DNA from 3 places in the Streptococcus agalactiae genome. Region 2 is predicted to be linked to each of the others. Evidence: predicted binding sites of a transcription regulator. Region 2 holds the regulator's gene; each other region holds the start of a gene.
What was found. Region 2 encodes Rex, which represses fermentation and respiration genes when NADH is low (regulators of the CRP and FNR family bind a similar motif). Its sites were predicted from a motif close to TTGTGAANTANTTCACAA; they were not measured.
Positions count from the first base shown of each region.

Region 1: the regulator Rex is predicted to act here: its motif matches at 965-982, upstream of adhP (alcohol dehydrogenase AdhP).
Region 3: the regulator Rex is predicted to act here: its motif matches at 1,193-1,210, upstream of adhE (bifunctional acetaldehyde-CoA/alcohol dehydrogenase).

Region 1 is NZ_OX460931.1:71,896-83,125, forward strand. Features, by position in the region: gene adhE (bifunctional acetaldehyde-CoA/alcohol dehydrogenase) at 1-859, shown strand, start outside; gene adhP (alcohol dehydrogenase AdhP) at 1,038-2,054, shown strand; gene thrC (threonine synthase) at 2,175-3,665, shown strand; gene QOR44_RS00455 (MATE family efflux transporter) at 3,770-5,050, shown strand; gene rpsJ (30S ribosomal protein S10) at 5,256-5,564, shown strand; gene rplC (50S ribosomal protein L3) at 5,669-6,295, shown strand; gene rplD (50S ribosomal protein L4) at 6,319-6,942, shown strand; gene QOR44_RS00475 (50S ribosomal protein L23) at 6,942-7,238, shown strand; gene rplB (50S ribosomal protein L2) at 7,256-8,089, shown strand; gene rpsS (30S ribosomal protein S19) at 8,188-8,466, shown strand; gene rplV (50S ribosomal protein L22) at 8,482-8,826, shown strand; gene rpsC (30S ribosomal protein S3) at 8,839-9,492, shown strand; gene rplP (50S ribosomal protein L16) at 9,496-9,909, shown strand; gene rpmC (50S ribosomal protein L29) at 9,919-10,125, shown strand; gene rpsQ (30S ribosomal protein S17) at 10,151-10,411, shown strand; gene rplN (50S ribosomal protein L14) at 10,436-10,804, shown strand; gene rplX (50S ribosomal protein L24) at 10,884-11,189, shown strand; gene rplE (50S ribosomal protein L5) at 11,213-11,230, shown strand, end outside.
Region 2 is NZ_OX460931.1:1,046,007-1,057,236, forward strand. Features, by position in the region: gene QOR44_RS05450 (SDR family NAD(P)-dependent oxidoreductase) at 1-66, opposite strand, end outside; gene pta (phosphate acetyltransferase) at 128-1,120, opposite strand; gene QOR44_RS05460 (RluA family pseudouridine synthase) at 1,146-2,030, opposite strand; gene QOR44_RS05465 (NAD kinase) at 2,027-2,863, opposite strand; gene yjbM (GTP diphosphokinase) at 2,838-3,509, opposite strand; gene QOR44_RS05475 (CYTH domain-containing protein) at 3,619-4,191, shown strand; gene QOR44_RS05480 (ribose-phosphate diphosphokinase) at 4,367-5,341, shown strand; gene QOR44_RS05485 (cysteine desulfurase family protein) at 5,345-6,460, shown strand; gene QOR44_RS05490 (DUF1831 domain-containing protein) at 6,462-6,809, shown strand; gene QOR44_RS05495 (redox-sensing transcriptional repressor Rex) at 6,964-7,602, shown strand; gene radC (RadC family protein) at 7,615-8,295, opposite strand; gene QOR44_RS05505 (AI-2E family transporter) at 8,391-9,524, opposite strand; gene QOR44_RS05510 (6-phospho-beta-glucosidase) at 9,615-11,054, opposite strand; gene QOR44_RS05515 (SGNH/GDSL hydrolase family protein) at 11,214-11,230, opposite strand, start outside.
Region 3 is NZ_OX460931.1:60,057-71,286, reverse strand. Features, by position in the region: gene adhE (bifunctional acetaldehyde-CoA/alcohol dehydrogenase) at 1-1,175, opposite strand, end outside; gene QOR44_RS00435 (acyltransferase family protein) at 1,445-3,223, opposite strand; gene QOR44_RS00430 (MORN repeat-containing protein) at 3,220-3,600, opposite strand; gene QOR44_RS00425 (low molecular weight protein-tyrosine-phosphatase) at 3,607-4,044, opposite strand; gene ruvB (Holliday junction branch migration DNA helicase RuvB) at 4,196-5,194, opposite strand; gene QOR44_RS00415 (helix-turn-helix domain-containing protein) at 5,491-6,402, opposite strand; gene purB (adenylosuccinate lyase) at 6,555-7,853, opposite strand; gene QOR44_RS00405 (hypothetical protein) at 7,871-8,716, opposite strand; gene QOR44_RS00400 (SNIPE associated domain-containing protein) at 8,848-10,092, opposite strand; gene purK (5-(carboxyamino)imidazole ribonucleotide synthase) at 10,102-11,175, opposite strand; gene purE (5-(carboxyamino)imidazole ribonucleotide mutase) at 11,162-11,230, opposite strand, start outside.

The sequences.
Region 1 (11,230 bases), 970 kb from region 2:
CCCAGAACTTGGTAAGAAAACAAAATTTGTTGCTATTCCAACAACTTCTGGAACAGGTTCTGAAGTGACACCATTTGCCGTTATCTCTGACAAAGCAAATAATCGTAAATATCCAATCGCTGATTATTCATTAACACCAACTGTAGCTATCGTTGATCCGGCCCTTGTTATGACTGTTCCTGGTTTTATTGCGGCTGATACGGGTATGGATGTATTGACACATGCAACAGAGGCTTATGTTTCACAGATGGCAAATGATTATACAGACGGACTTGCTCTTCAAGCAATTAAAATTGTGTTTGACTACTTAGAACGCTCAGTAAAAGATGCTGATTTTGAAGCACGTGAAAAGATGCACAATGCGTCAACTATGGCAGGTATGGCTTTCGCCAATGCATTCTTAGGTATTTCTCACTCAATGGCGCATAAAATTGGCGCACAATTCCATACCGTACACGGACGTACAAATGCAATTCTTTTGCCGTATGTTATCCGCTATAATGGAACTCGTCCAGCTAAAACAGCAACATGGCCTAAGTACAATTACTATCGTGCTGATGAAAAGTATCAAGATATTGCTAAATTACTCGGCTTACCAGCAGCAACACCAGAAGAAGCTGTCGAATCATATGCAAAAGCTGTGTATGACCTTGGAACACGTTTAGGTATTAAGATGAATTTCCGCGACCAAGGTATTGATGAAAAAGAATGGAAAGAAAAATCTCGTGAACTAGCTTTCTTAGCATATGAAGATCAATGTTCACCAGCAAATCCACGCCTTCCGATGGTAGATCACATGCAAGAAATCATCGAAGATGCTTATTATGGTTATGAGGAACGTCCAGGACGTCGTAAGTAACAGCAGTCGAAGAATCTCACTCTATTGAGTGGGATTTTTAGTTTCAAAAAGATTAACCGGTTAAGAATATTTTCAAAAAATTTTCTGAAAATCACTTGACATAGTTTGTGAAGAATAATACAATATAAAATGTAAACGATTACAAAATAAGATATATTTATTTCTAGGAGGTTTTATCATGAAAGCAGTTGTTGTTAATCAAGCTAGTACAGGTGTTGAAGTTGTTGAGCATGATCTTCCAAAAGTTGGTCATGGTGAAGCACTTGTAAAAGTAGAATACTGTGGTGTATGCCATACTGATTTACACGTTGCACATGGAGATTTCGGCCAGGTACCAGGACGCATTTTGGGTCACGAAGGCATTGGTATAGTAGAAGAAATTGGAGAAGGTGTAACGTCTTTGAGGGTTGGTGATCGTGTCTCTATTGCATGGTTCTTTGAAGGGTGCGGTCATTGCGAATACTGTACTACAGGACGTGAGACGCTTTGTCGTAGTGTTAAAAATGCTGGATACAGTGTTGATGGTGGTATGAGTGAATACGCTATTGTTACCGCGGACTATGCGGTTAAGGTTCCTGAGGGATTAGATCCAGCTCAAGCATCATCAATCACTTGTGCTGGAGTAACAACATACAAGGCTATCAAAGAAGCTGGAGCTGCTACTGGTCAGTGGATTGCAGTGTATGGTGCAGGTGGTCTTGGAAACTTAGCAGTCCAATATGCAAAAAAAGTATTCAATGCTCATGTTGTAGCTGTTGATATTAACGCAGATAAACTTCAATTAGCTAAAGAGGTTGGAGCAGATTTGACAGTTAATGGCAAAGAAATAAAAGATGTTGCGGCCTATATTCAAGAAAAGACAGGCGGTTGTCATGGAGTGGTTGTGACTGCTGTTTCTAAAGTTGCGTTTAATCAGGCGATTGACAGCGTTCGTGCTGGAGGTACAGTGGTAGCTGTTGGTCTTCCATCAGAATATATGGAATTGAGTATTGTAAAAACAGTACTTGATGGGATTCGTGTGGTTGGTTCCTTAGTTGGAACTCGTAAAGACTTAGAAGAAGCCTTCGCATTTGGAGCAGAAGGCTTGGTAGTACCGGTGGTTGAAAAAGTGCCTGTGGATACAGCTCCTCAAGTATTCGATGAAATGGAAAGAGGATTGATTCAAGGACGTAAAGTTCTCGACTTTACAAAGTGATAATGATATTACGCCCCCCCTTTATTTTAATAAAGGGGGGGTAATTATATAACGAACAATGGACATGTTATTAAATTGTGTTACAATAACTAAAAGATATTTATATAAAGAGGGATTCTTATGGCAATAGTATATCAATCAACACGTGATGCTAGTAATAAAGTGACAGCTAGTCAAGCGATTCTAAAGGGATTAGCTGACGATGGAGGACTCTTTACCCCCATCACATTTCCAAAAGTTGATTTAGATTTCACTAAACTTAAGGATGCTTCCTACCAAGAAGTGGCTAAACTCGTTTTGTCAGCTTTTTTTGATGATTTTACTGAACAAGAATTGGATTACTGTATTAGTCAAGCTTATGATACTAAATTTGATACAACTGAAATAGCCCCGTTAGTAAAGGTTGGAGAACGGTATCACCTTGAATTATTTCACGGTCCTACAATTGCATTTAAAGATATGGCTTTATCCATTCTTCCTTATTTGCTAACAACAGCAGCCAAAAAACAAGGGGTTGATAATAAAATCGTTATTTTAACAGCAACATCAGGTGACACTGGCAAGGCAGCGATGGCAGGTTTTGCAGATGTTCCAGGAACTGAGATTATTGTCTTTTATCCTAAAAATGGTGTTAGTTATATCCAAGAATTGCAGATGATAACACAAGCCGGGCAAAATACCCATGTTGTTGCGATTGAAGGAAATTTTGATGATGCACAGACTTCGGTTAAAGAAATGTTCAATAATTCCATTCTTCGATCAAAATTATCACAGCAGCATATGCAGTTATCATCAGCCAATTCAATGAACATCGGTCGCCTTGTTCCTCAAATTGTTTACTATATATATGCATATGCTCAATTAGTTAAGTCAAAGGAAATCTTAATTGGTCAACCAATTAATTTTAGTGTACCTACAGGGAATTTTGGTAATATTTTAGCAGCATATTATGCTAGTCAAATTGGATTACCTGTTACCAAACTCATTTGTGCCTCAAATGATAATAACGTTCTAACAGATTTTTTTAAGACACAAACCTACGATAAAAATCGAGAATTTAAAGTGACATCAAGTCCCTCTATGGATATTTTGGTCTCCTCTAATCTAGAACGATTAATCTTTCACCTTTTAGGCGATGATGCAGAAACGACTAAAAAATTAATGGAAGATTTAGTGACTACTGGGGAGTATGCCTTAGAGGCTAGGCAAGCAAATATTTTAGAGAGCTTTGTAGCGGGATTTGCGACAGAACAATTTGTTGAATTAGACATCAAACGTTTATTTGACCAGTATCAGTATATAGAGGATCCGCATACAGCTGTAGCATCAGCTGTTTATCAAGCTTATCAGACAGAAACTAAAGATCAAACTCCAACAGTAATTGTGTCAACAGCAAGTCCTTATAAGTTCCCGTGTGTTGTTACAAAGGCTATTACAAATAAAGAAGAGATACAGGATTTCGCTGCTATTTCAATCTTAAACGATTTGTCAGGTGTTTCTTTGCCTAGGGCGGTTACAGATCTACAAAAGGCCGAAGTAATCCATAGAACGGTAGTACCTACCTCAAATATGCGAGAAACGGTTGAAGAGTGTCTAGGTTTGAAACAATAATAAAAATACGATTGTTTTAAAATATTTAGAGTGAGAAAGAAACATTTTAGAAATTTTCCCATCACTCTCTTTTTAATGATTCTGGGTAATAGAAAGGAGATGCTGTGCGTTATAGTAAAGAGATTATTCAGTTAGCTATACCAGCTATGATTGAAAATATCTTACAAATGCTCATGGGAGTAGTTGATAATTATCTAGTGGCTCAGTTAGGTGTTGTAGCAGTATCAGGTGTTTCAGTTGCTAATAATATAATTACTATTTATCAAGCTATTTTTATAGCTTTAGGGGCGAGTATAGCAAGTCTATTGGCCAAGTCGTTAGCAGGTAGTGAGAAGGATGATGCAATTTCAGTATGTTCTCAAGCCATTTTTCTAACATTACTGATAGGGGCAATATTAGGAATTATCTCGATTGTTTTTGGACAAACTTTCTTTAAACTTTTAGGGACAACAAAAAGTGTCGCACAAGTTGGTGGTTTATATTTAGCAATTGTGGGTGGAGGTGTTGTTACTTTAGGAATGTTAACCACCCTAGGCTCATTTTTACGTGTGCAAGGGCAACCTCGTTTACCAATGTATGTCAGTATTTTTGTCAATTTCCTCAATGCAGTCTTATCAGGTTTTGCTATTTTTGAGTGGCGCTATGGTTTGGTCGGAGTGGCAGTATCAACTCTTATCGCAAGATTAATTGGTATTTGTATCCTTACGAAGTATCTTCCTATTAAAAAAATAATAAAAAGAATGACTTGGAAAATCAGTGCACAAATTTTGAATCTTGCCTTACCATCAGCAGGAGAACGTCTGATGATGCGAGCTGGAGATGTTGTTATAGTTGCTATTGTTGTTCAGTTAGGTACAAATGTTGTAGCGGGAAATGCTATTGGAGAAACCTTGACACAATTTAATTATATGCCAGGACTTGGCATCGCAACTGCTACAATTATCCTAACTGCAAAATATGTAGGACAAAAAAATAGAGAATCTATAGAAGAAACTATTCAAAGTTCGTATTATATTGGCTTAGTTCTAATGACCCTTATATCAAGTTTTATGCTTCTTGCAGGCAAACCATTGACACAGTTATTTACAAATAATCCTTCTGCCATTAAAGGAAGTTTGATTGTTATTTTGCTATCTTTCGTAGGAGTACCTGCTACTATTGGGACCTTGATTTATACAGCAGCTTGGCAAGGATTAGGAAATGCTAAACTCCCATTTTACACAACGACTATAGGCATGTGGTTAATCAGAGTAGTTCTTGGTTATTTATTAGGAATAGTTTTTGAATTAGGTTTGCTTGGGGTTTGGATGGCTACGATAGCAGATAATATCTTTAGGTGGCTGTTTTTGAAAGTTCGCTATCATCGATATATTCAAAAAATGTAACCAGAAATGGTTGCATTTTTTTGAAAAAAAATAAAATAATGCTTGCGTGTGCTGTTTTTTTTTGATATCATATACTGGTGCTGTGTATGAACAGCTTTAGCTATGATGCAAGAGGTTGCGACACGCTAGGTTGCATTGCCACGCAACTCGTGTTGGTTTTCTTGAGGAGCTAGCCTATTATCGTAAATAGACGAGAGGAGAAAAGATGGCAAACAAAAAAATCCGTATCCGTTTGAAAGCGTACGAACACCGTACACTTGATACAGCGGCAGAAAAAATCGTTGAAACTGCAACACGTACAGGTGCTACAGTTGCTGGACCAGTTCCGCTTCCAACTGAACGCAGTCTTTACACAATTATTCGTGCGACTCACAAATATAAAGATTCTCGCGAACAGTTTGAAATGCGTACACACAAACGTTTGGTAGACATCATCAACCCAACACAAAAAACTGTTGATGCTTTGATGAAACTTGATCTTCCAAGTGGTGTCAACGTAGAAATCAAACTTTAATTTGATTTCTGAGCACAAAAAACGCTCGTAAAAAACTTTTTTGAGCACAAAAAACGCTCATAAAAAACTTTTTGAAATAAAATAAGAAAAGGAAATATTTTCTCATGACAAAAGGAATCTTAGGGAAAAAAGTGGGAATGACTCAAATCTTCACTGAATCAGGCGAATTCATCCCTGTTACTGTCATTGAAGCAACTCCAAACGTTGTGCTTCAAGTTAAAACTGTTGAAACAGACGGTTACGAAGCAGTTCAGGTTGGTTTTGATGACAAACGTGAAGTATTGAGTAACAAACCTGCCAAAGGCCATGTTGCAAAAGCAAACACAGCTCCTAAGCGCTTCATTCGTGAATTCAAAAACATTGAAGGCTTAGAAGTTGGTGCAGAATTATCTGTAGAACAATTTGAAGCTGGTGATGTTGTTGACGTCACAGGGACATCAAAAGGTAAAGGTTTCCAAGGTGTTATCAAACGCCATGGTCAATCACGTGGTCCTATGGCTCACGGTTCTCGTTACCATCGTCGTCCAGGTTCTATGGGACCTGTTGCGCCTAACCGCGTTTTCAAAAACAAACGCTTGGCAGGACGTATGGGTGGTAACCGTGTAACAGTTCAAAACCTTGAAATTGTACAAGTTATCCCAGAGAAAAACGTTGTCCTCATCAAAGGTAACGTACCAGGTGCTAAGAAATCTCTTATCACTATCAAATCAGCAGTTAAAGCTGCTAAATAATAAGAAAGGAGAAAACAGTTAAAATGGCAAACGTTAAACTATTTGACCAAACTGGTAAAGAAGTTAGCTCAGTTGAACTTAACGAAGCTATCTTCGGTATCGAACCAAACGAATCAGTTGTTTTTGATGTTGTAATCAGCCAACGCGCTAGCCTTCGCCAAGGTACTCACGCGGTTAAAAACCGTTCAGCAGTATCTGGTGGTGGACGTAAACCATGGCGTCAAAAAGGAACTGGACGCGCTCGTCAAGGTTCTATCCGCTCACCACAATGGCGTGGTGGTGGTGTTGTCTTTGGACCAACTCCACGTTCATACGGCTACAAACTTCCACAAAAAGTTCGTCGCCTTGCGTTGAAATCAGTTTATTCAGCAAAAGTTGCTGAAGATAAATTTGTAGCTGTAGAAAACCTTTCGTTTGCAGCTCCAAAAACTGCTGAATTTGCGTCAGTTCTTTCAGCACTTAGCATTGATTCAAAAGTACTTGTAATCCTTGAAGAAGGTAACGAATTTGCTGCACTTTCAGCGCGTAACCTTCCAAACGTTACAGTTGCTACTGCAACTACTGCAAGTGTTCTTGATATCGTTAACGCAGACAAACTTCTTGTTACTAAAGAAGCAATCTCTACAATCGAGGGGGTTCTTGCATAATGAATTTGTATGACGTAATCAAAAAACCTGTTATCACTGAGAAATCAATGGTTGCTCTTGAAGCAGGGAAATATACATTTGAAGTTGACACACGTGCACACAAACTTTTGATCAAACAAGCTGTTGAAGCTGCATTTGACGGAGTAAAAGTTGCAAGTGTAAACACTGTGACAGTTAAACCCAAAGCAAAACGTGTTGGTCGTTACACAGGTTTTACTTCAAAAACTAAAAAAGCTATTATCACTCTTACAGCTGATTCAAAAGCAATCGAGTTGTTTGCTGCTGAAGCTGAATAATCTAAGGAGGAAATAACGTGGGTATTAAAGTTTATAAACCAACGACAAATGGCCGTCGTAATATGACTTCTTTGGATTTTGCAGAAATCACTACAAACACTCCTGAGAAATCATTGCTTGTTTCACTAAAGAATAAAGCAGGACGTAACAACAACGGACGTATTACTGTTCGTCACCAAGGTGGTGGACACAAACGTCATTACCGTTTGATTGACTTCAAACGTAATAAAGATGGTGTTGAAGCAGTTGTTAAAACAATTGAATACGATCCAAATCGTACTGCAAATATTGCTCTTGTACACTATACTGATGGTGTTAAAGCTTACATCCTTGCGCCTAAAGGCCTTGAAGTAGGTCAACGCATTATTTCTGGTCCAGAAGCAGACATCAAAGTTGGTAACGCACTTCCGCTTGCTAACATTCCAGTCGGTACAGTTATCCATAATATTGAATTGCAACCAGGTAAAGGTGCTGAATTGATTCGTGCCGCTGGTGCTTCTGCTCAAGTACTTGGTCAAGAAGGTAAATATGTTCTTGTTCGCCTTCAATCAGGTGAAGTACGTATGATCCTTGGTACTTGCCGTGCAACAATTGGTACTGTTGGTAATGAACAACAATCACTTGTTAACATTGGTAAAGCAGGACGTAATCGTTGGAAAGGTGTTCGCCCTACAGTTCGTGGTTCTGTAATGAACCCTAACGATCACCCACACGGTGGTGGTGAAGGTAAAGCACCAGTTGGTCGTAAAGCACCATCTACTCCATGGGGTAAACCTGCACTTGGACTTAAAACTCGTAATAAGAAAGCTAAATCAGACAAACTTATTGTTCGTCGTCGTAACCAAAAATAATAGGTTAATAGCATAATCTTATACAAATCCGCCAGCTCGGTAGTACACTATAGTGTACAGGCCGTTGTGGTACATTATTTAAAGGAGAAAACTACAAAATGGGACGTAGTCTTAAAAAAGGACCTTTCGTCGACGAGCATTTAATGAAAAAAGTTGAAGCTCAAGCAAATGACGAAAAGAAAAAAGTAATCAAAACTTGGTCACGTCGTTCAACGATTTTCCCAAGTTTCATCGGATACACAATCGCAGTTTATGATGGACGTAAACATGTTCCTGTTTATATCCAAGAGGACATGGTAGGTCACAAACTTGGTGAATTTGCACCAACACGTACTTACAAAGGTCACGCAGCTGACGACAAGAAAACACGTCGTTAATAGGAGGAGGACACAATGGCAGAAATTACTTCAGCTAAAGCAATGGCTCGTACAGTGCGTGTTTCACCTCGTAAAACACGTTTAGTACTTGATCTTATCCGTGGTAAGAATGTTGCTGACGCAATCGCAATCTTAAAATTCACTCCAAACAAAGCAGCTCGTGTTATTGAGAAAACTCTTAACTCAGCAATTGCAAATGCAGAAAACAACTTTGGTTTGGAAAAAGCAAACTTGGTAGTATCTGAAACATTCGCTAACGAAGGACCAACAATGAAACGTTTCCGTCCACGTGCGAAAGGTTCAGCTTCACCAATCAACAAACGTACAACTCACGTAACTGTAGTTGTATCAGAAAAATAAGGAGGTAAAATCGTGGGTCAAAAAGTACATCCAATTGGTATGCGTGTCGGAATCATCCGTGACTGGGATGCGAAATGGTATGCTGAAAAAGAATACGCGGATTACCTTCATGAAGATCTTGCAATCCGTAAATTCATTAATAAAGAATTAGCTGACGCATCAGTTTCAACTATTGAAATTGAACGTGCAGTAAACAAAGTTATTGTTTCACTTCACACTGCTAAACCAGGTATGGTTATCGGTAAAGGTGGAGCAAACGTTGACGCTCTTCGTGGTCAACTTAACAAATTAACTGGAAAACAAGTACACATCAACATCATCGAAATCAAACAACCTGATTTAGATGCTCACCTTGTTGGTGAAAACATTGCTCGTCAATTAGAGCAACGTGTTGCTTTCCGTCGTGCTCAAAAACAAGCAATCCAACGTACAATGCGTGCAGGAGCTAAAGGTATTAAAACTCAAGTTTCTGGTCGTTTGAACGGTGCTGATATCGCTCGTGCTGAAGGTTATTCAGAAGGAACTGTTCCACTTCACACGCTTCGTGCTGATATCGACTATGCTTGGGAAGAAGCTGACACAACTTATGGTAAACTTGGCGTTAAAGTTTGGATTTACCGTGGAGAAGTTCTTCCAGCTCGTAAAAACACTAAAGGAGGCAAATAACAAATGTTAGTACCTAAACGTGTTAAACACCGTCGCGAATTCCGTGGAAAAATGCGCGGTGAGGCTAAAGGTGGTAAAGAAGTTTCATTCGGTGAATACGGACTTCAAGCTACAACTAGCCACTGGATTACAAACCGTCAAATCGAAGCTGCCCGTATTGCGATGACTCGTTACATGAAACGTGGTGGTAAAGTTTGGATTAAAATCTTCCCACACAAATCATACACTGCAAAAGCTATCGGTGTACGTATGGGTTCTGGTAAAGGGGCACCTGAAGGTTGGGTAGCACCAGTTAAACGTGGTAAAGTGATGTTTGAAATTGCTGGTGTTTCTGAAGAAGTTGCACGTGAAGCATTACGTCTTGCTAGCCACAAATTACCAGTTAAATGCAAATTCGTAAAACGTGAAGCAGAATAAGGAGAAGACATGAAACTTCAAGAAATTAAAGATTTTGTTAAAGAGCTTCGTGGATTGTCTCAAGAAGAACTTGCTAAGAAAGAAAACGAACTCAAAAAAGAATTGTTTGATCTTCGTTTCCAAGCTGCAGCAGGTCAACTTGAAAAGACTGCTCGCCTTGACGAAGTTAAGAAACAAATTGCACGTGTTAAAACTGTGCAATCAGAAATGAAATAATAGATTGGGAAAGGAGAAATTCTAAATGGAACGTAATCAACGTAAAACTCTTTACGGACGCGTAGTGTCTGACAAGATGGATAAAACAATCACAGTTGTAGTTGAAACTAAACGTAACCACCCAGTCTATGGTAAACGTATCAACTATTCTAAAAAATATAAAGCACATGATGAAAACAACGTTGCTAAAGAAGGCGATATCGTTCGTATCATGGAAACTCGCCCACTTTCAGCTACAAAACGTTTCCGTCTTGTGGAAGTAGTGGAAAAAGCTGTTATTATCTAATCAAACTAAAAGGAGAAAATTGAAATGATTCAACAAGAAACTCGCTTGAAAGTTGCTGATAATAGCGGTGCTCGTGAGATCTTGACTATCAAAGTACTTGGTGGTTCAGGACGTAAATTCGCTAACATCGGTGACGTAATCGTTGCTTCTGTAAAACAAGCTACTCCTGGTGGAGCAGTTAAAAAAGGTGATGTGGTTAAAGCTGTTATCGTTCGTACAAAAACTGGTGCACGTCGCCCAGACGGTTCATACATCAAATTTGACGACAATGCTGCTGTAATCATCCGTGACGATAAAACTCCTCGCGGAACTCGTATCTTTGGCCCAGTTGCACGTGAATTGCGTGAAGGTGGCTACATGAAGATCGTTTCATTGGCACCAGAAGTACTTTAATCTCAGATTAACAAACGTAGTCCCCTAGGATTTCCTAGGGTGCCTTTCGAGGCGTAAGAAAAATAGGAGAAAAACTCAAATGTTTGTAAAAAAAGGCGACAAAGTTCGCGTTATTGCTGGTAAGGACAAAGGCACTGAAGCTGTAGTTCTTAAAGCTCTTCCAAAAGTAAACAAAGTTGTTGTTGAAGGCGTAGCCCTCATCAAGAAACATCAAAAACCAAATAACGAAAACCCTCAAGGCGCTATCGTTGAAAAAGAAGCTCCAATCCATGTGTCAAACGTTCAAGTTCTTGATAAAAATGGTGTAGCAGGACGTGTTGGTTACAAAGTTGTTGACGGCAAAAAAGTTCGTTACAACAAAAAATCAGGCGAAGTGCTTGATTAATCACGAAGGAAAGGAGAAGCATAATGGCAAATCGCTTAAAA
Region 2 (11,230 bases):
AGTAACAATAGCAGCACCAAAACCAGCAGATGCCCCCGTCACAAGCGCAACTTTACGTGATATCATAAATACTCCTCCTCTAGTATATAGAAAAACGAGCCAGGAAAAATCCTTCTCGTCTTATAACTTATTTTGATTTCTCATCAATAGCTTGAGCAGCTGTAATGATAGCAAGTTTATAAATATCTTCAGCACTTGATCCACGTGATAAATCATTTACTGGAGCATTCAATCCTTGTAAGATCGGTCCGATTGCTTCAAACATACCCAAACGTTGTGCAATTTTATAGCCAATATTTCCTGATTGAAGGTCTGGGAAAATAAAAACATTTGCTTTTCCAGCAACATCACTATTAGGAGCTTTAATTTCTGCAGTTTCCGGAACAAAAGCTGCATCAAATTGTAATTCTCCATCAACAGCTAATTCGGGAGATAAATCTTTGGCAATTTTAGCTGCTTCTTGAACTTTTTCAGCTTGAGGCGCTTTTGCACTTCCTTTTGTTGAAAAACTAAGCATAGCAATCTTGGGATCAATATCAAATATTTTAGCTGTATCCGCAGTATTTACTGCAATTTCTGCTAGCTCTTGTGCATTAGGATCAATGTTAATAGCACAGTCAGCAAAAATATAACGTTCCTGTGTATTTTCACGGTTCATCAAGAATACACCTGAAGTGCGTGAAATTCCTGGTTTTGTTTTAATAATTTGAAGAGCAGGACGTACAGTATCAGCTGTTGAATGAATGGCCCCTGATACCATACCATCTGCCAAACCAAGTTTTACTAACATAACCCCAAAATAGTTAACATCCTTCAAAAGACGATCTGCATCTTCCATAGTAGCTTTGCCTTTACGAATCTCAACAAAAGCTTCCTTCATCTCTTCAAATTTTTCGTATTGTTCAGGGTCAATAACGCTATAATCTTGATCAACAAAACCAAGTCTTGCCAAAGAATCGTGAACTTCGTCAGCCTTACCTAAAATAACAGGATCAACAAGACCTTCAAATTTCAAACGAGCTGCTGCACGTAATACACGTTCATCGCTTCCCTCAGGGAAAACAATCTTAACATAATCACTTGCAACTTTTTCTCTTAAACCACCAAATAAGGAACGCATATATATAAAACCTTCTATTTCTAAATTAATGTAATTCCATGATAACGCTGTCAAAGTCATCTGTCAAGTCTAGCGTCTGTTTATTTATTTTTCCCATAAAAGGGTCGTAAAAAGACAAAGAATGACAATGCAATGCTTGCCTGTTTATTCCTAGATCCATACGTCCTCCGTACAAATCATCTCCCAAAAGAGGAAAGCCGATATGAGCAAAGTGAACTCTAATTTGATGAGTACGCCCTGTATGTAATTTGATATCCACTAATCTAACATCACCATAACGAGCAACTACTTGATAACTAGTATGTGCATATTTGCCTGATTCATGGACGCGCCTCGTAATAATACTATCAACATCTCGTGCAATAGGAGCTATAATATCACCACTATCTACTAAATCACCACTCCCTGATACTAATGCATAATACCTTTTTTCAATTGCTTTAGCATGAAGTTGTTTATCTAGACGAGCATGGGCATAACCATGCTTGGCGAATAACATTAATCCACTTGTATCTCGATCCAACCGGGTCACAATATGGACCTGCTGATTGGCATAGTTATTAGACACATAATAGTGTTTTATAAAATTAGCAATTGTATTTGAATGAATAGAGCTAGGAATACTAGCGAAACCAAAAGGTTTATTTAAAATCAAAAAATGATCATCCTCATAAACAATATCTAAATCGTGAGGCACTGGTTCCAAAGTTTCGTGAGAAGGCTCGTCAGGAATATCTATTGTAACAACATCGCCAATCTCTAATAAGAAAATAGCGTTCTGCTCTTCACCATTAACAAAAATCTTACCACCTCTGTACTTAATCTTTGCTAATAACCCCCTTGAAACATCATGACTTTTCAAAAGTGTTTTAACTTTGCACCTTTCTTCTGCTATGTATTCAAATTTCAATGTTCAGGTTCTCCGATAAAAGCATCGTTAACACGTTCCCAAAAGCTAGTGTGACTTGGAGTTGAAACAAAGTTAATACTTTTTTCGTCAATACTATATTCTATTTTGGTAACATTTTTGTAATGGACTGTTTTGTTATCTATAGAAATTGTATAGACACCAACTCGTTTAGGAACTATCTCTATAGCATCTTTTTTGGGGATGATAACCGATGACCCCAAGGTACGATAGACGCGATTATTAAGACTAGAAATTTCTGTTAGTTGCAAGGCTTCTATCGTTGGGTGGAGTACTGCCCCCCCTAGTGATTTATTGTAAGCAGTACTACCGGTTGGTGTAGAAACTAAAATGCCATCTCCCCTAAACCTTTCAAATACCACTTGATTAATAACAACATCCGCTACCATTGTTTTTTCAATACGCTTAATAGTAGACTCATTTAAAGCACGCGCACGAATAATTCGACCATCTTCAAGGGTAATAGTTACTTTCAAAATGGGATAGGAGATTTGTTCACCTTTATCATTTTTCAAATTATTAATTAATGTGTCAACTTCAAAATCTCGATAGTCTGTATAAAACCCTAAATGTCCTGTATGAACACCGACAAACCTTACTTTATCCAGTTGTTTTTCGTACATATGGAAGGCTGACAAAAGCATACCATCTCCACCAATAGAAATGACAATATCAGGATCCTTTTTTGATAAATAAAAATCAGGATCATGTTTAAAAGCAGCAAAGAGCTTTGAGGCTACACGCTTGCTTTGATATTTTCCGTTAGCAATTATAGCAACACGTGTTGCTCTATCTGTAAAATTCATCTGTGTCATCACTATTTCCTACACCATCGCTCAATTTTCGATTTAAAGGATCAAATAAAAGCTGTGCTTCACGAATATCTTCGCGAATCTTACGCATTTCTTTATCCAATTCTAAAGCGATTTTTGCTGTTTTCTCCAGTCTTTGTTTAATTTCTTCAGGGAAGTCCCCCTGATATTTGTAATTTAATGAATGTTCGATGGTTGCCCAAAAATTCATAGCCAGAGTTCTAATTTGTATTTCTGCTAAAACTTTCTTTTGTCCATCTATTGTGTCTACAGGATACTCTACAACGACATGATATGAACGGTATCCACTAGATTTCATATGGGTAATATAATCTCGCTCCTGAACCACTGTCATGTCATGACGTTTTCTCAATAAAGCAAGGACTTCATCAACGTCATCTACAAATTGTACCATGATACGAAGCCCTGCAATATCTTGCAAGTCCTGAGCAAGATTTTCTTCTGAAATACCACGTAAAACCATCTTTTCTTGAATACTTTCAACCGACTTTACGCGTCCAGTAACAAATTCTATTGGAGAGTGACGATTTTGCTTTCTAAATTGTTTACGAATACCACGAAGCTTTATTTTTAATTCACCAACCGTTTGAATATAAGGGTCTAGAAATGTTTCCCAATCCATTGACATTCTAATCCTCCAAAATATTTAATGTACTCTCTTGTAAAATAAACTTTTTTTCTATAAAATTAACACAACAATTAATATTATACCATATTTAGAAAAAGGAAGTGATAAGATGACACACCTAGAAATTGAATACAAAACTCTATTGAATAAAGACGAATTTAATCGTCTAACTAGCTTATTTTCTCATGTTCAACCTGTTACTCAAACCAATTACTATTTTGACACAGAAACATTTGAAATGAAAGCACACCGAATGTCACTTCGTATTAGAACGTTACCTAACCGTGCCGAACTAACACTAAAAATCCCTAGAGAAGTGGGAAATTTAGAGCACAATCATGACCTTACTTTAGAAGAAGCTAAATATATCGTTAAAAATGGCCAGTTCCCTGAAGATACTGAGATTGCTTCTTTAATCCTTGAAAAGGGAGTTGATCCAACCAAATTAGCTGTCTTTGGACAACTTACAACAACAAGACGAGAGATGGAAACTTCAATCGGCTTAATGGCTCTAGACAGCAATATATATGCTGATATTAAAGATTATGAACTTGAGTTAGAAGTCAAACAACCTAAACAAGGGAAAAGAGATTTCGACCAGTTTTTAAAAGAAAATAATATTAATTTTAAATACGCCAAAAGTAAGGTGGCTAGATTCTCTGCTACTTTAAAAAATAACTAACGTTGAGAGATTGGATTTTCCAATCTCTTTTATAATTCTCATTAAGCAAGAACTTAAAATCTCATACTATCTCTCCTCAACATTGTTATTGCAAGCATTTTCATGTTTCTTATCGTGAATTTTTTCTATTTTTTTGGTAAACTATTAGTATCAATCTAAAGGAGTCATCTATCTCATGGCAGAACAATACGCCGATAAACAAATCAAACTTTTCTCATTAACCGCTAATAGAGAAATTGCTGAAAAAATTTCCCAAGCTTCAGGAATTCCTTTGGGTAAGATGTCATCACGTCAATTCTCTGATGGCGAAATTATGATTAATATTGAGGAAACGGTGCGCGGTGACGATATCTATATCATCCAATCTACAAGCTTCCCAGTCAATGATAATCTCTGGGAATTACTCATTATGATTGACGCTTGCAAACGTGCAAGTGCTAATACTGTTAACATCGTAGTCCCTTATTTTGGATACTCTCGTCAGGACCGCATCGCTGCATCTCGTGAACCTATTACTGCAAAATTGGTCGCTAATATGTTAGTTAAAGCTGGAGTTGATCGAGTTCTTACCCTCGACTTACATGCAGTGCAAGTACAAGGGTTCTTCGATATCCCAGTTGACAATCTTTTTACTGTCCCACTATTTGCTGAACACTATAATCAACTCGGTCTCTCTGGTGAAGATGTCGTCGTTGTTAGTCCTAAAAATTCTGGAATCAAGCGTGCTCGTAGTTTGGCAGAATACCTTGACTCTCCAATTGCTATCATTGATTATGCACAAGATGATTCTGAACGTGAAGAAGGCTATATTATTGGTGAGGTAGAAGGTAAGAAAGCTATTATTATTGATGATATTTTAAATACAGGAAAAACCTTTGCCGAAGCTGCAAAAATTTTAGAACGTGGTGGAGCAACTGAGATTTATGCTGTTGCTAGTCATGGGCTTTTTGCTGGCGGCGCAGCTGATATTTTAGAGTCTGCACCAATTAGAGAAATTATCGTAACAGACTCTGTTTTATCTAAAGAGCGTATCCCTAGCAATATTAAATATCTGACCGCTAGCCATCTCATTGCAGACGCCATTATCCGTATCCATGAAAGAAAACCTTTAAGTCCATTATTTTCATATCGTTCAGATAAGAAGGATTAATTGATGATTTATTTAGACAATGCTGCTACTACCGCTCTAACCCCATCTGTTATTGAGAAAATGACCAATGTCATGACAAGTAACTATGGTAATCCATCTAGTATACATACCTTTGGGCGTCAAGCAAATCAACTTTTACGTGAATGTCGACAAATTATTGCTGAATATCTAAATGTTAATTCACGTGAAATTATTTTCACTTCTGGGGGAACTGAGAGCAACAATACAGCTATCAAAGGGTATGCTCTTGCAAATCAGCTAAAAGGTAAACATATTATTACCTCTGAAATTGAACATCATTCAGTCCTACATACTATGACTTACTTATCAGAGCGATTTGGTTTTGATATTACTTACTTAAAACCACACCATGGACAAATTACTGCAAAAGACGTTCAAGAGGCTTTACGAGATGATACTATTATGGTATCTCTCATGTTTGCTAATAATGAAACCGGGGACTTTTTACCAATTCAAGAGATTGGTCAGCTTCTCAGGAACCACCAAGCTGTTTTTCACGTTGATGCTGTTCAAGTCTTTAGCAAAATGGAACTTGATCCTCATTCTTTAGGAATTGACTTTTTAGCTGCTTCTGCCCATAAATTTCACGGTCCAAAAGGTGTTGGGATACTTTACTGTGCTCCCCATCACTTTGATAGTCTACTTCACGGTGGAGACCAAGAGGAAAAAAGGCGTGCTTCAACTGAAAATATAATTGGTATTGCTGGAATGTCTCAAGCTCTTACTGATGCTACGACTAACACCCTTAAAAATTGGACTCACATTAGTCAGCTGAGAACGACCTTTTTAGATGCTATTTCAGACCTTGACTTCTATCTTAATAACGGTCAAGACTGCTTACCTCATGTACTTAATATAGGTTTTCCTGGACAGAATAATGGCTTGTTATTGACACAATTAGATTTAGCTGGATTCGCAGTTTCAACAGGTTCTGCATGTACTGCAGGAACAGTCGAACCTAGCCATGTCTTAACAAGCTTGTATGGAGCCAACTCACCACGTCTAAATGAATCAATACGTATTAGTTTTTCAGAACTAAATACCCAAGAAGAAATTCTTGAATTAGCTAAAACCTTAAGAAAAATTATAGGAGATTAATATGGCATTTGAAAAAGAAATAAATCTTCGAGACTGCAATTACATTTACACTATCAGCCCGAACATTAAAAAATATACCTTACGCGATACTACATTCACTCAAAATCGCTTAGGTAATTATGAATTAGAGCGTCTCCTAGAAACAGTACCTAATTCTGGCGATGGCTTTCCTCTAAAGATTACAATCAATAAAGAACTTTCTGGTTTTAAGCTCTTAATTACTGATAAATCTGGCCTTAGAATAGTAAATATCTTTAAATCTACCGATCATAAAATTCTTCAAGACAAATTTTATTTCTTAATGGACAGCCTCGTTGAGCGTGATATCTTTACGAAAACTGCAAAATAATTTATCGACCACTATTTTTAACATTTTAGTGGTCTTTTTGCGAACCATTTTGTTGTCACTTTCACAATCTTTTTGTACAATAGAGATGTGAAGAATTAAGTTATATAACTAATTCTAAATCGAATAATAAAATTTTTAACAAGGAGATAATTTTGTGATTATGGATAAGTCTATTCCTAAAGCAACTGCTAAACGTTTATCACTGTACTACCGTATTTTTAAACGTTTTAATACTGATGGCATCGAAAAAGCTAGTTCCAAACAAATTGCAGATGCCCTAGGTATCGATTCTGCTACTGTTCGACGTGATTTTTCTTATTTTGGTGAACTAGGACGCCGTGGTTTTGGTTATGATGTCAAAAAACTTATGAACTTCTTTGCAGAAATATTGAACGATCATTCTACAACAAATGTTATGTTGGTGGGATGTGGAAATATCGGTAGAGCTCTCTTGCATTATCGTTTCCACGATCGCAATAAAATGCAAATTTCAATGGCTTTTGATTTAGATAGCAATGATTTAGTTGGTAAAACAACCGAGGATGGCATTCCTGTCTACGGTATTTCGACTATCAATGACCATTTAATAGATAGTGATATTGAAACTGCTATCCTAACAGTACCTAGTACAGAAGCCCAAGAAGTTGCTGACATCTTAGTCAAAGCAGGTATAAAAGGCATCTTGAGTTTTTCTCCAGTTCATTTAACATTACCAAAAGATATCATTGTTCAGTATGTAGATTTAACAAGCGAATTACAAACTTTACTTTATTTCATGAACCAGCAGCAATAAATAGTTCATTATTTATAAAATATCTGCTTCTTCTCGAAAACTATAATATTTATTTTTTCCAACGATGATGTGATCTAGGCAGACAATTCCCAGATGATCACATGATCGTTTTATTTTTTTAGTGAAACTTAAATCACTTTCACTGGGCTTTGGAGAACCTGAGGGAGGATTATGTATGATAATCAAAGAAGTTGCCATGTTTTTACAAGCATAATGTAGAATTTCTCTTGGCTCTGCTACTGAACGACGTACAGTACCAATAAAAATAGTTCTCTGTTCGATAATACGATTTTGTGTATCCATATAAATAGCTACTAAATGTTCTTGTTTTTTATCCCCTAATTCGAGCATCATTTTCCTCGCTAATTGTTCACTACTTAAAATTTGCTCTTTACGATCATATTCAGCTTTGTGAATCCGTTTTGCTAGTTCTAGCATAGCTTTTATTTCGACGGATTTAACCTGACCGATTCCTTTAATGGATTGCAACTCCTGTAAGGATAATTGACCAAAATCTGCTAAACTGCTTATGTTTTCTAAAATTTGTGTTGAAATTTCCAGAACAGGTTTTTCTTTAATACCTGTACGTAAGAGAATGGCTAATAACTCCTGATTACTCAATCTATCTGCGCCTAAATCAACTAGGCGTTCTCTTGGTAGTAAAGCTTCCTTTTTTAATTCAATATGGTACATAAAACACCTCCAGTCATAATATTCGTAAACCAATCAAAAACTCATGTTTTAAATCAATAAAAAATACTTAGATGAAAAATCTAAGTATTTTTTATTTAACGATAGGTTCGTGCACGATTTCTAAGCGTTTGTCGCTTGATAATATGATCTTTTACAATCTGATAGATAGTAGCTGCAACAGGAACAGCAAGTAACATGCCTAAGATTCCCCATAAAGCACCTCCGATAGTAATAGCCATTAAAACCCACATAGAAGGCAGTCCAATCGATCCACCGACAACTTTTGGATAAATGACATTTCCCTCAAATTGTTGTAAAAGGATCAAGAAAAGAACAAACAAGAATGCTTCAGTAAGCGATTCAGTAGCAATTAAGATGAAACCGATTGTAACACCAATGTAGGCTCCCACAACCGGTATTAGAGCTGTAAAAGCAACTAAAACCCCAACTGTTAAAGCATAAGGAAATTGGAAGATCAACATACCAATAACCGTCAAACTTCCTAAAATCATAGCTTCTAAAGTTTGGCTTACAAAAAAACCATGGAAACGTTGATGAAGGATATGACGAACGTAATGGAATGTTTTGCCTGTTGAACCTAAATAGGTATCAATTAACAAATTAAACTGACGTCCCAACTGCTCCTTGTTTGCCAAAACGTAAATTGAAAAAATAAAACTAACAAAAACATTCAGGAGTGTTGCCGCAATAGAGGAAACTGAGGTTAGTAAATTTGTTAAAACAGATAAAACTTGCTTCAAAATCTGCTGGCTATAACCACTTAAAGTAGAAACTAAGTCTTTATCTGTTCCCATATAATTTAAAGCCTCAGAAATTTGTTTATTTTCATTGAGATTATTAACCAATTTAGCAAGTGCTCCGGTATCAATAACCAATAAAGAACTCAAACTAGAAATCAAATCTGGAATGACAATTGAAAATAGCCAGACAATTAAACCAATAAAAGTTGCATAGGATAAAATCATAGAAACACTACGCTTGATTGCCATTAATAGTCTAGATCCTTTAAAAAGCTTTACATATAACCGCTCATAGACTGACATAACAATATTAATAATATAGGCAATTCCAGCTCCCATCAAAAAAGGAAATATTGCCTTATGAAGCGTAGTTAAAATATTAGAAACAGCTCCCCAATAAGCCTGTATAGCATAGCAAATAGCAAATGTTATGACAACATAATAGACCTGCCGTTTTTCAAATTTCATGAAATCTCCTTATTAATCTTAATTTCTTTCAATTATTATACACTATTTTATGAATGAGAAAAAGAGAGTTAACAGTTATTAGTCTGTTCTTTATTCTATTTGACTGCCATTACTTGCAATAACCTTCTTATACCAATAAAACGATTTTTTCTTGTAACGCTTGAGTGTTCCCTCTCCTTTATTATTGCGATCAACATAAATGAAACCATAGCGTTTTTCCATTTCACCAGTTCCTGCAGATACTAAATCAATACATCCCCATGTAGTATAACCAATTAGATTAACACCATCTACATATATAGCATCTCTCATTGCAGCAATGTGCTGACGGAGGTAATCAATACGATAATCATCTTCTACGTAACCATTCTCATCAGGAATATCTACTGCTCCAAGTCCATTTTCAACAATAAACATCGGTTTTTGATAACGATCCCAGATAGCATTTAAGGTAATACGTAATCCAAGCGGATCAATTTGCCATCCCCATTCAGAAGATTTCAAGTAAGGATTCTTAAGTGATGCGAAAATATTTTCTTGAACCTGTTCACTGACGGTTGGATTACCTGAAGCTACTCGGCTTGAATAGTAAGAAAATGAAATAAAATCAACCGTATAGTCTCTTAACAAAGCAAGATCTTCTGCTGTCATTTGAATTGAAATACCTAAATGCTCAAAATGTTTTTTAGCATAATTAGGGTATTTGCCACGCGCTTGCACATCAATAAAAAAATAATTTTCTCTATTTTTTTGCATCGAAGCCCAATAATCTTGTGGATGACATGTATTTGGATAGTATTGACCTGCAGCTAGCATACATCCGATTTGATTATTTGGATCAACTTCATGAGCAATTTTTACTGCAATAGCCGAAGCCACTAACTCATGGTGAGCTGCTTGATATTTAATTTGCTCTTGATTTTCACCATCTTCAAAATATAAGCCAGCGCCCATAAAAGGAGCGTGTAAAATCATATTGATTTCGTTAAAGGTTAACCAATATTTAACTAACCCCTTAAAACGAGTAAATAAAGCTCGTACAAGGCGCTCATAAAAACCAATCATTTTACGGCTCCGCCACCCACCGTAATGTTTAATAAGGTAGATAGGACAGTCAAAATGTGTGATGGTTACCAAAGGTTCAATACCATACTTACGACACTCTTTAAAAATATTTTCATAAAACTGAAGGCCAGCTTCATTTGGATATAGCTCATCACCCTTTGGAAAAATACGCGTCCATGCTATTGACATACGATAGGTTTTGAAACCCATTTCTGCAAGTAATGCAAGGTCCTCTTTATAATGGTGATAAAAATCTATTGATTCTTTTGCTGGATAAAAGTATCCTTCCTTAAAATCAAACATTTTCTTTTGTCCTGAAATAATTGCAAATCGATCTTCTCCAGTAGGAACAACATCTACATTTGCTAGGCCACGTCCATCAACATTGTAAGCTCCTTCACATTGATTGGCAGCAGTTGCCCCGCCCCATAAAAAACCTTTTGGAAATACTTGTTTTACCATCATTTACCCCTCTTGTTTTTTCTTATCATAATATTAAAAAAGACCAGTTACTGACATTGATTCGCCAAATACTGGTACTATCCATGACATGAACTTTCTACTTAGAAGGTCTTTTCACTAATTCTGTGTATTTAAATACATAAAAATAGTATCAAAACACTTTTAAAGGTAGAGTTTTA
Region 3 (11,230 bases), 990 kb from region 2:
TCTTTTGTATGAATAGCAGCTGAGTGCCCTAGACCATTAAACTCAACCATTTGACGAGCTTTTTCAACACCATCTTCTGTAGATTCAGCTTTCAATACTGCAATAACAGGTGATAGTTTTTCACGTGTCAAAGGTTCTTTTTCACTAACTTCAGTACATTCTGCGGCAAGAATATTTGTTCCTTCTGGAACAGTAAATCCAGCTTGTTCAGCAATCCAAACTGCTGATTTTCCAACAATATTTGGATTTAATTTTGCACCAGCACAGTTTTTGCTATTTGCTTTTGCACCAAAACAGAATTCTTCAAGAAGAGCTTTTTCTTTCTTATTAACGAAATAGGTATGATAAGATTTAAATTCTTCAACAAATTCTTTATAAATTTCTTTATCAATAATAACAGCCTGTTCTGATGCACATACCATACCGTTATCAAATGATTTAGACATAACAATATCGTGAGCAGCTTGACGGATATTAGCTGATTTTTCAACATAAGCTGGAACATTCCCAGCACCTACACCAAGGGCAGGTTTCCCACATGAGTAGGCAGCTTTAACCATCGCATTACCACCTGTCGCAAGGATAGTGGCAATACCATCATGGTTCATCAAAGCATTAGTTGCATCAATTGATGGTTGTTCAATCCATTGGACACAATTTTCAGGAGCTCCAGCAGCAATAGCAGCATCACGAACAATACGTGCTGCATGTGCTGATGATTCTTGTGCTGATGGGTGGAAGGCAAAAATAATTGGATTACGTGTTTTAAGAGAGATTAATGACTTGAAAATAGCAGTTGAAGTTGGGTTGGTTGTTGGCGTGATACCACAGACAACTCCTACTGGTTCAGCAATTAATGTCAAGCCTGTGACATCGTCTTCTTCAATAACTCCCACTGTCTTTGTATGACGCATGTTGTTAACGACGTGTTCACATGCAAATAAATTTTTTGTCGCTTTATCTTCAAAGACACCACGACCAGTTTCTTCTACTGCATGAAGAGCAAGTTCTCCATGGGCATCCAAGGCTGCAACAGAAGCTTTAGCTACAATATAATCAACTTGTTCTTGATTAAGTTGACGCATCTCATCAAGTGCTTTTAAACCGTTTTGAACCAATGTATCAATTGCAAGAGCAACATCTGTAGTTTCTACTGCTTTAGTTTTTTCAGTCATTTGAGACTCCTTTTGATTTGTTAAATGTTTCACAAATTTGTTTACGAGATTATTATAGCATATTTAAAAACTTTGTAAATAGTTTCACAACTTTTTTGTGAACTTTTTTTCAATCTTTCGGAAACATTTCTTGAAAGCGCTTTAATTATATTTGTTTTTTCATTACTAATTTTCAGATTAAAGCCAATCGATTTCATTTGTATCACCATAAACGGAGGTATCTATTATTCGTTTTCACAAAAAAAGCCGAGTACATGACTCGGACTTGTTTATTTTGCAGCTCGTTGAGCTGATTTTTGAATAGCTTTTTTGACGTTACTAACATATAAATCAGCCCCTGTAGTATCGCTATCACTATAATGCACACCATCTGTATTTCCCCAGATTTCTGGATGTTCTGTCGCAACCTTATACCAGTCAGCAACCGTTATGTAATTATATTTTTTCATTAGCGAGAGTTCATAATCACGCACTGTCGTAACTTGACTCATATTTTTAGCATTATAAGGTGTTACTATAATCAAACGGTGTCCCTTAGGCAAAGATTTAATAAATTGGCTCAAGTCTGTCTTGTAGTTATCTAATGAATTCACACCAACTGCCAAAACAACAATTTTGGACAAGGCTTTATTTTGAATACGGTTTTCAAAAATATCAAATGATTTACTAAAATTACGACTCACCGCAGCATCTAATTGTACTTCTGGTAACAATTTATTAAAAGCAGCACTTGACCTTAAGGCAACTGAATCTCCGATTACTGTCACATCACTAAGAGCACCTGCATCCCCTGCGGCTAGTGTATGTGTTCGGTTAGTATTTGTTCTAGCTTGTTGTAACGAATTCTGCAATAATTCTGTCTCAAAACTACCTATACTTGGAGCTGTCAACATTGTCACTACAGTAATAAGAGTTAGTACCCCTCCGATACTAAATAACCACTTTTTGTAAGGCAACAAGTCAAATTCATAATCAAGGAATTTAGGTTTTCTACCTAAAATAAAAGGTTCAATGACATAAAACGATAATGTTGAGAAGACTGCTGATAATACTACTGTCAAAATAACAGCTATCCAGTTTGGGGATAAACGACTAAAAATAATATAAAATGGCCAATGAAAAAGGTACATACCGTAACTGATATCAGCAAGATAAGTAATCACGAAAGGTTCTGAAATATCTGGTGTATGCTCGTGTAAAATACGTGCATTGTAAATCATTACACTAGCAAAAATGCTAGACAATACAAAACCAAAAAGATATGTTAGCCGATTATCAAAATCAAGTGCAAAAGTTAAAATCATTAGAGCAGCAAAAGCACTACCCATCATGATTAAATTATGCTTCAAAGTCAGATTTTTGATATTTTTCTTGAATCGTCCGGTAATCTCTCGAATACCAGATATTGTAGCCACCATCGCTCCTAAAAAGAACGGAAATATATGTGATAATGTAGAGAAATATATCGTTGAAAAATTATCAACGAAAAAGGCTCTAACAAACATGGTAAGGAAGCTGACTCCAAAAACTCCCATGGAAATAAGGAACAAAGTCCCCCTCAATTGCTTTTGATCTTTTGATCTTTTCGATAAGAGCCATACCGTTAAGCCCCATAAAACATAAAAATGGACCTCAATAGAAAGACTCCAGGTATGCACAAATAAGTGAGGGATAAATTGACTTTCGTAGTTACCACCAGTCAAGATTTCGTAAAAGTTGCTGGTAAAACCTAAAGCAGTCATAATTTGAGAGCCAATACTTGCTCTAAAATCGCTTTTAACCAGAAATACAAAAGGTATTGTCACCAAAACCATCAATACTAATGGTGGGAAAATACGGTAAAAACGTCTACGACAAAAACTAACAAAATCAATTTTTTTCGTTTTAGAAAATTCATCAATCAACAAGGCCGTAATCAGAAAACCAGAAAATGTAAAGAAGATGTCAACGCCAACAAATCCTCCTGGAAAACTATTCTTAAAGAAATGGTAAAGTAAAACAAGTAGTAGTCCTGTTATACGTACCAAAGAAAACCATTTTATTCTCATTTTTGATAAATCCCCTGTTTAAATGTCCCCTTATAGACTTTCTTATTTTTAGCATTGAGGCGACCTTGTCCATCAGGTTGACCTTTTTTAAAGTCACCTGTATAAGACCAGCCATGAACTGAAACAAATGTTCCTTTCCCTTCAAAGACCCCATTTACAAAATCGCCCTTATAGTAATCCCCATTCTCATAGGTTAATTTACCTTTACCAGTCATATGGTGATTAACAATAGAGCCCACATATTTTATCTTGCCGCCATCATAGCTAAGGACTCCTTGACTAGAAGTCGTTAAGGTAAATACTGATAAACCAAAAACAACAATAATTATCAAAGATAATATTTCTAGATGAGTTCGTGTTATTTTAAAATTCTTCATTTCTACTTAATCTCTACTATTATTTATTAGCGTTAACCACTGTTTACAGCCATCATTGACTAGACGATAGGTTTCCTCAAAATCACCAGTATACCATGGATCAGGAACACCACCATCACAAAAAAGGCTAATCTTATCATCATAGGTTCCTTGTGATAGAGCTTTTAAATCCTTGACATTTTGCTCATCCATACCGATGATATAATCAAAATATGCTAAATCGTCTTTAGAAATAGGTTGTGACCCTTTATCGTTAGTGTAAGGAATTTGATAACGCTGCAAAATCGCTTGCGTTCCCCTATGTATAGGATTTCCATGCTCCCATGTTGAAGTCGCACGACTCTCAACCGAGAGGCTATCCTCCTTATCTAAATTCGCCATAACAAACTCAGCCATAGGGCTACGGCAGATATTTCCAAGACAAACAAAACAGACTTTCTTCATAGCAAACTCCTTTTGGTCTATTATAACAGAAAAAAGGTACTTATAATACGTTTAACTGCTCAAAGAATAACTACAACATATCTAATACTTAACATTGCATGAAAATTAAAAAATTAAGACTAGATACCCTAGCCTTAAAATGACTTATGTTTTATTTATCAAATCGCTGATAACCTAAATGTTCGTATGCCTTATCCGTAGCTACACGACCGGTACGGGTACGCATAATAAAACCTTTTTGAATTAAATAAGGTTCGTACATGTCTTCAACAGTATCTCGTTCTTCAGCAATATTAACGGATAGAGTTCCTAAACCAACAGGACCTCCATTATACATTTCAATCATGGTTCTTAAGATTTTTTGATCGACGTAATCAAGCCCCTCGTGATCAACATCTAACATCGTTAATGCTTTATCTGTAATATTGTCATCTATCAAACCATCTCCCATGATTTGAGCATAATCTCGAACACGTTTCAATAAACGGTTAGCGATACGTGGCGTTCCACGGCTGCGACGCGCTAATTCAGAAGCAGCTTCATAAGTAATTTTCATTTCAAAAATATCTGCTGTACGCTCAATAATTTCTGTCAAATCGTTTTCTTCATAATACTCCATATGCCCTGTAATACCAAAGCGAGCACGTAAGGGATTAGATAACATACCTGCACGTGTCGTTGCACCAATTAAGGTAAAGGGCGGCAAATCTAAATGAACACTTCTACTAGTTTCTCCTGCACCGATCATAATGTCAATATAAAAGTCTTCCATTGCACTATAAAGTACCTCTTCAACCGCCATCGGCATACGATGAATTTCATCAATAAAAAGAACATCACCTGGTTCTAAATCATTTAAAATGGCTACTAAATCCCCTGATTTTTCAATTGCGGGACCTGATGTTTGTTTGAGATTGACACCCAACTCATTAGCAATTACAAATGCCATGGTTGTTTTCCCTAAACCAGGAGGGCCAAATAATAACACATGATCCAATGACTCATCACGCAATTTAGCAGCTTCAATAAATATTTTTAGCTGATCTTTAACCTTATCTTGTCCAATGTACTCTCTTAAATACTGCGGACGAAGTGTACGTTCTACCAATTCTTCGTCACCCATTGCATCACTATCTAAAAATCTTGTCATGATATTATTATAACATTTGTATAGGAAAAGTTAAGAACTAAGTTGGTGTATTAGTATCTCCCTTATTTAAAGGAAGAATAAACTGATCTTATAGTTAATCCAACCTCAAAAAATCACAGAACAGCTTACTTAGCCCATATTCCACCAACCCATTCCTAAAAACAAATCAAATGAACCTAAATTTGATAATAGAACAAGTAATACTATTAAAAAACATTTTTTAATCACTATAATAAACTCCTAAATAATATTTTGTACGTTTATTATAAATTTTTAGACCTCAGAGTCACAGGACATCAATGTCCTGTTATATCTTCTTGCCACTCCAATTCTAATTTTTTAATTAGATGCTTGTCATCAATCATTTTTGAAAACATAATTGATTGTTGGTAAGCATTTTCTGCAGACTTTATATCATTGTCAATTGTAATGAAGTATTTCCATTGGTACATAAAATATAAAGGCATTTTATGAAAATCATGTGTTGACACCATCGTTTGTCGGCTAACTTCTAACATTTCTGCAAGACACTCTTCACTATTTAAACAAAGTCCAACAAATACACAATTCAGGAGTACATGATTAAACCAAAACAAATCTTCTGCTGTAAGTTTGTGGTTCTGACTTATCAAAGTTTTACATATAGTTTGAAATACTTCTTTAGTAAATGCTCTATTGTTAAATTTAGATACAACTGCACAAGTTAAAAACAAATCTATGATAATCAAATCATTAAGAGTATATTTTTCTTTATATTTTACTTTATCAAAGCATTCGCATAAAACCTCCACACCAAAATTAATGTCTCCTGTTTGATAGACTTCAAATTTAGCTTGTAAACTGTCAATTGCTAAGCACTCGTCTTCTGGAAGATTATCATAGAATTCTTCGAAAATATGATCAAACTGACATTCTCTTAATTTTAATCGTTCAGCATCTGCATAAGTTGGAATTCTTAAAATCAAATACTTCAACTCTTTATACCGTTTAGGTAATTCTAAGCTCTCTCCTCCTGTTAAAATATCCAATTTTACATTCAATTGTTTAGCTATGTAGTGAGCTTTAGTCAAGTTTGGAATTGACTGTCCACTTTCAATCCTAGCTAATTGTCTTACAGATAACTCAGTTTCATCACCACAAAAATCTTCGCGAGTAATATTTCTAGTTACTCTCAAATTTCTTACTTTACTACCAAAATGTTTTAACATTTTCCTTTAAAAACTAACTCCTAAATTTTTCTTCTTATTATATATTATCATAATAAACTCATTTTAAGTATGTTTTTTTAATATTAATTCCTTTTAAATCAATAAAAATTCCATTACTGGTTAAAAAAACGTTAACCAGTAATGGAATTTTCTTATTTTTCTAATCCTAGTCTTTCAAAAATATCATCAACACGTTTTGTGTAATAAATCGGATTAAATAGTTCATCAATTTCTTCCTGTGTAAGACAAGAGGTAACTTTGGTGTCTTCTTCTAAAAGTGGTTTGAAATCCACTTGATTGTCCCAGGAATAAGCTGTCTTAGGTTGAACTAAGTCATAAGCTTCTTCTCGTGTCATTCCTTTTTCAATCAATTTGAGCATAACACGTTGACTATAAATCAAACCAAAAGTTGATTCCATATTGCGCATCATATTTTCCGGGAAGACAGTCAAGTTCTTAACGATATTGCCAAAACGGTTGAGCATGTAGTCAATCAAGATCGTTGTGTCAGGTGTGATGATACGCTCAGCTGATGAGTGCGAAATGTCACGCTCGTGCCAAAGTGCCACGTTCTCATAAGCTGTCACCATGTGACCACGAATCACGCGCGCTAGCCCAGTCATGTTCTCTGAACCGATTGGGTTGCGTTTGTGAGGCATAGCAGAGCTACCTTTCTGACCTTTGGCAAAGAACTCTTCAACTTCACGTTGTTCTGATTTTTGCAGACCACGAATCTCTGTCGCCATACGTTCGATAGATGTTGCAATACTTGCAAGCACTGCAAAATATTCTGCGTGGAGATCACGTGGAAGAACCTGTGTTGAAATTTCTTGCGGACGGATGCCTAATTTGTCACAGACATATTCTTCCACAAAAGGTGGGATGTTGGCAAAGTTACCAACAGCACCTGAAATCTTACCAGCTTCCACTCCTGCGGCAGCATGTTCAAAACGCTCCTGATTACGCTTCATTTCAGAGTACCAAGTCGCCAACTTAAGACCGAAAGTCGTTGGCTCGGCATGAACACCGTGGGTACGACCCATCATGATGGTCATTTTATGTTCTCGAGCCTTATCAGCCACGATATTTGTGAAATTCTCAAGATCGCGACGAATAATGCCGTTAGCTTGCTTGTAGAGGTAACCGTAGGCAGTGTCCACCACGTCAGTCGACGTCAAACCGTAGTGCACCCACTTACGCTCCTCACCAAGCGTCTCAGAAACCGCACGCGTGAAAGCCACCACATCGTGACGCGTGTCCTGCTCAATCTCAAGAATGCGGTCAATATCAAAATCCGCCTTCTCGCGAATCTTAGCCACATCCTCCTTAGGAATCTCACCCAACTCAGCCCATGCCTCGTCAGCCAAAATCTCGACCTCCAACCAAGCACGGTATTTATTTTCCTCTGTCCAAATTGCCGCCATCTCAGGGCGTGAATAACGTTCGATCATTGTTTGTCTCCTTTAACTTATTTCATTAAAATACTAGAAATGACATTGCCTAACACCCCAGTTATGGTATTCTGAACATAATCATTTTTGAAGAAACTAGACATTTTATTGACAAAATTTTTCAATTTTCTTTCATCCTCTGCCTCACTAATTTCCAACAATTCTGAATATATCGCTTTATCCGCAGTAGATAGCTGAGTGTTAATAATTAAATTTAACTGCTCAACCATATCAGTCCATGGAATTTCCACACTTTTATGTATATCGGCATTATTAATATTAGAATCTTTTATGATAGTAGAACCATTTGATATATCCCCAGATAAACTAACTTGACTACCGTTATCAATATTTGTTCCAACTATATTACCACTACCTGAGACATCATTTCGACTAGATCCAGATTCATAATTATCGCCCTTTATATTTTGGTTTTTTATATCAATTTTTATATTTTGATTTTTGTTATTGAACGATTTTGTAATTACATCGAAAACTTTATCTCTAAAATTCGAATCTTTAAAATAAAGAAAATAGTCCCTGCTAGAGCCCAAGTTAAAAATAATATAATATTTTGAATTTAAATGTTGCTTATGCTTTTTATAAACTAGGTAAGCATAGCCTACCAAAAATATAAGTCCTATAAAAGGAGGAATCAGTCCTATAATAAATAATACAAATAAAATCACATAATCTAGCAACGTTATTGGAGATGAAAAATTACTTCTACTTACCATTGAGATAGACGTTATCTGAATACTGCTATTTTTTACTATTATTGCATTATCTTTGATTGCTAATGTATCTGTCTCTAATGTATTAGAATCTTCTCTACTTACACTTTTTAGAATATCTTGAATCAATTCTTATTTCTCCTTTTATTTTTTGAAATTAATTTTTGGAATGAAAGATGCCTACAAATAAGTCACAATTATCTTTTCAACAAAGCTACAACTATATTCTGTTATATACAAATACAGTCTTTTCTATATAATTATTTTGTCATCAGACTTTGTCTATATTCAAATGCTTCTGCTTTTTCAGTCAACTCGATAGCAAGTTCTTTATGCTCCTCTAACACTGCTTTGATGTCAGAAAATGGGACTTTAAAATACTCTTTTCGCCCATTAACTTTATTAATTTTATTTTTTTCAAATCTGTTATGTAACTCTTTTTCTAATGAAAAAGCTTCCTCACTAAAAATTAAGGCATGTACATCAAATTGAAATGGAACAGATGCACTCCCTAATTCGCGAATACGTTCCATAGGATCTAGACGCCTTGTAACACCAATCTTGTAAACATCTTCTCCAAATGCACCAATATTTGAAATGATATAAACATATCCAGCAGTTGCATGCCCTTCTCGATAATCAATATCTTCTTCTAACTCATCTAGTTCTGATAATTTATCTTGGTATTCTGCTAATTGAAGATTTAATTTTTCCTTTTCTTCCTCATTAGCTGTTTTAAGTAATTCTTCAACGTTATCTAACATCTGTTTAAAGTGTTTTCTATCTTTTTCAATTTGTTTTCTCTTAGCAGCTAATTCTGCTTGAAGTTTCTTATCTTCTCTTTCCTTCGCACGTTGTTCACGAAGAAGTTCTTTTTCTTCTAATTTCTGAAGTTCATATTCTACTGCTAATTGTAACTCTGAAATTTTTAGCTCAAGATAGTCATTAGATAGACATACCAAATTTCTTGAATACATCTTATTAAGCTGATTAAATGATTTAACAACTGCATCTACTTTTTTACTTAGATTAGTAGCCGTTACCTTTACCAGGTGAGCATCAACTTCTCCATTAAAACCTCTTATCATCGCTTTAATAAGTTGATTTTGCATTGCTCGTCCTTTTGATTTACTGTTATCCAGCAACATAGGTCTTACAATAACACCCGCTTTTTTATCTTTTACTAACTGTTTCTGCCTCTTTCTCAGAGTTTCCAATTCTTCTTTATACTTAGTACTATCTGAGAACTTATATTTTCTCTCAAAAAATCCGTACTCTTGAAGATCTAAATCATCATTAAGAACTATTACCTCTTTTTGTAAAGCTTTAAGTTCTGATTGGCGTTTCTTAAGTTCATCATCAAGTTTTAAAATATCTTTAGCAACCTTTATCTGCCTTGTTAAATCATCCAAAATAGATTGTTTATCTTTTAACTTACTTTCTAAACTACTGATTTTAGCTTCCAAAGCCTCATCTTTAGGCTTTCCGAATCCAAATAGACCCATTTATTCCCCCTAAAACTCCTCCACTTTATCCGCATCTTCCTTCAACACCGTCACATGTCCCATTTTGCGGTTATGTTTCGCTTCTAGTTTACCATACATGTGGAGGTGGGCGCTAGGGTTTTCGGCAACATAGTCAATTGCCTGCTGGACGTGTTGTCCTAGGACGTTAAGCATGACGGCTGGGGCGTGGAGCTGAATCTGAGGAAGTGGTGCGCCCAGTACACCCAAGATATGGGTGTCAAACTGTGAAAAGTTGCAGGCTTCGATAGAGTAGTGCCCTGAGTTGTGGGGGCGTGGGGCGATTTCATTGACGATGATGTCATCTGCGGTCGCAAACATTTCCACACAGAGGGTCCCTGATAGTTGGAGTTTCTTGGCAATCTGTACCGCCATTCCCTTAGCCTTGTCAGCTAGTTGGTCTGAGATGCGAGCTGGTACGATGGTTTTTGACAGGATATTGTTACGGTGGATATTTTCCTGAACGGGAAAGACCGTCACATCCTGTCCATTTCCAGACACGATGACTGAGATTTCAAGGTCAAAGTTGACAAACTCTTCCAAGACACACTCAGCTGAGTTGGCTAATTGCTGCGCCTCTGGCAGGTCTTCTGCTGAGCGGATAACCTTTTGCCCATGACCGTCATAACCACCTGTCGCTGTCTTGAGGACATAGGTCTTGGTCAAGTCAAGCCCCTCTAGGTCAAGGCTAGACGTCACCACCTTATAGGGAGCGACAGTCACACCAGCCTTATTTGCCAGAAAGTCTTTTTCAAAGATACGGTTTTGAGAAATGCGGAGCAGATCAGTCCCTTGCGGTAGCTGACCAACTGACACAACGGCATCCAGACCATCAGCATCGACATTCTCAAACTCATAAGTCAAAACATCGCAACGCGCAGCTAATTGTCCCAAAGCCTCAACATCATCGTAAGGCGCTACAATCACCTCGCTAACGCGGGAGGCAGGGCAGTCGCTAGCAGGATCCAGCGTGATGACCTTGTGGCCCATGTAGATAGCCGCAATCGCCATCATCTGCCCCAGCTGACCACCACCGATAATCCCAATGGTCTTAAATGAGTTCATTGCTTGACTCCTCTGCGATTTTTCCTTGTTCCTCATGGAAATGAGCTAGCGCATC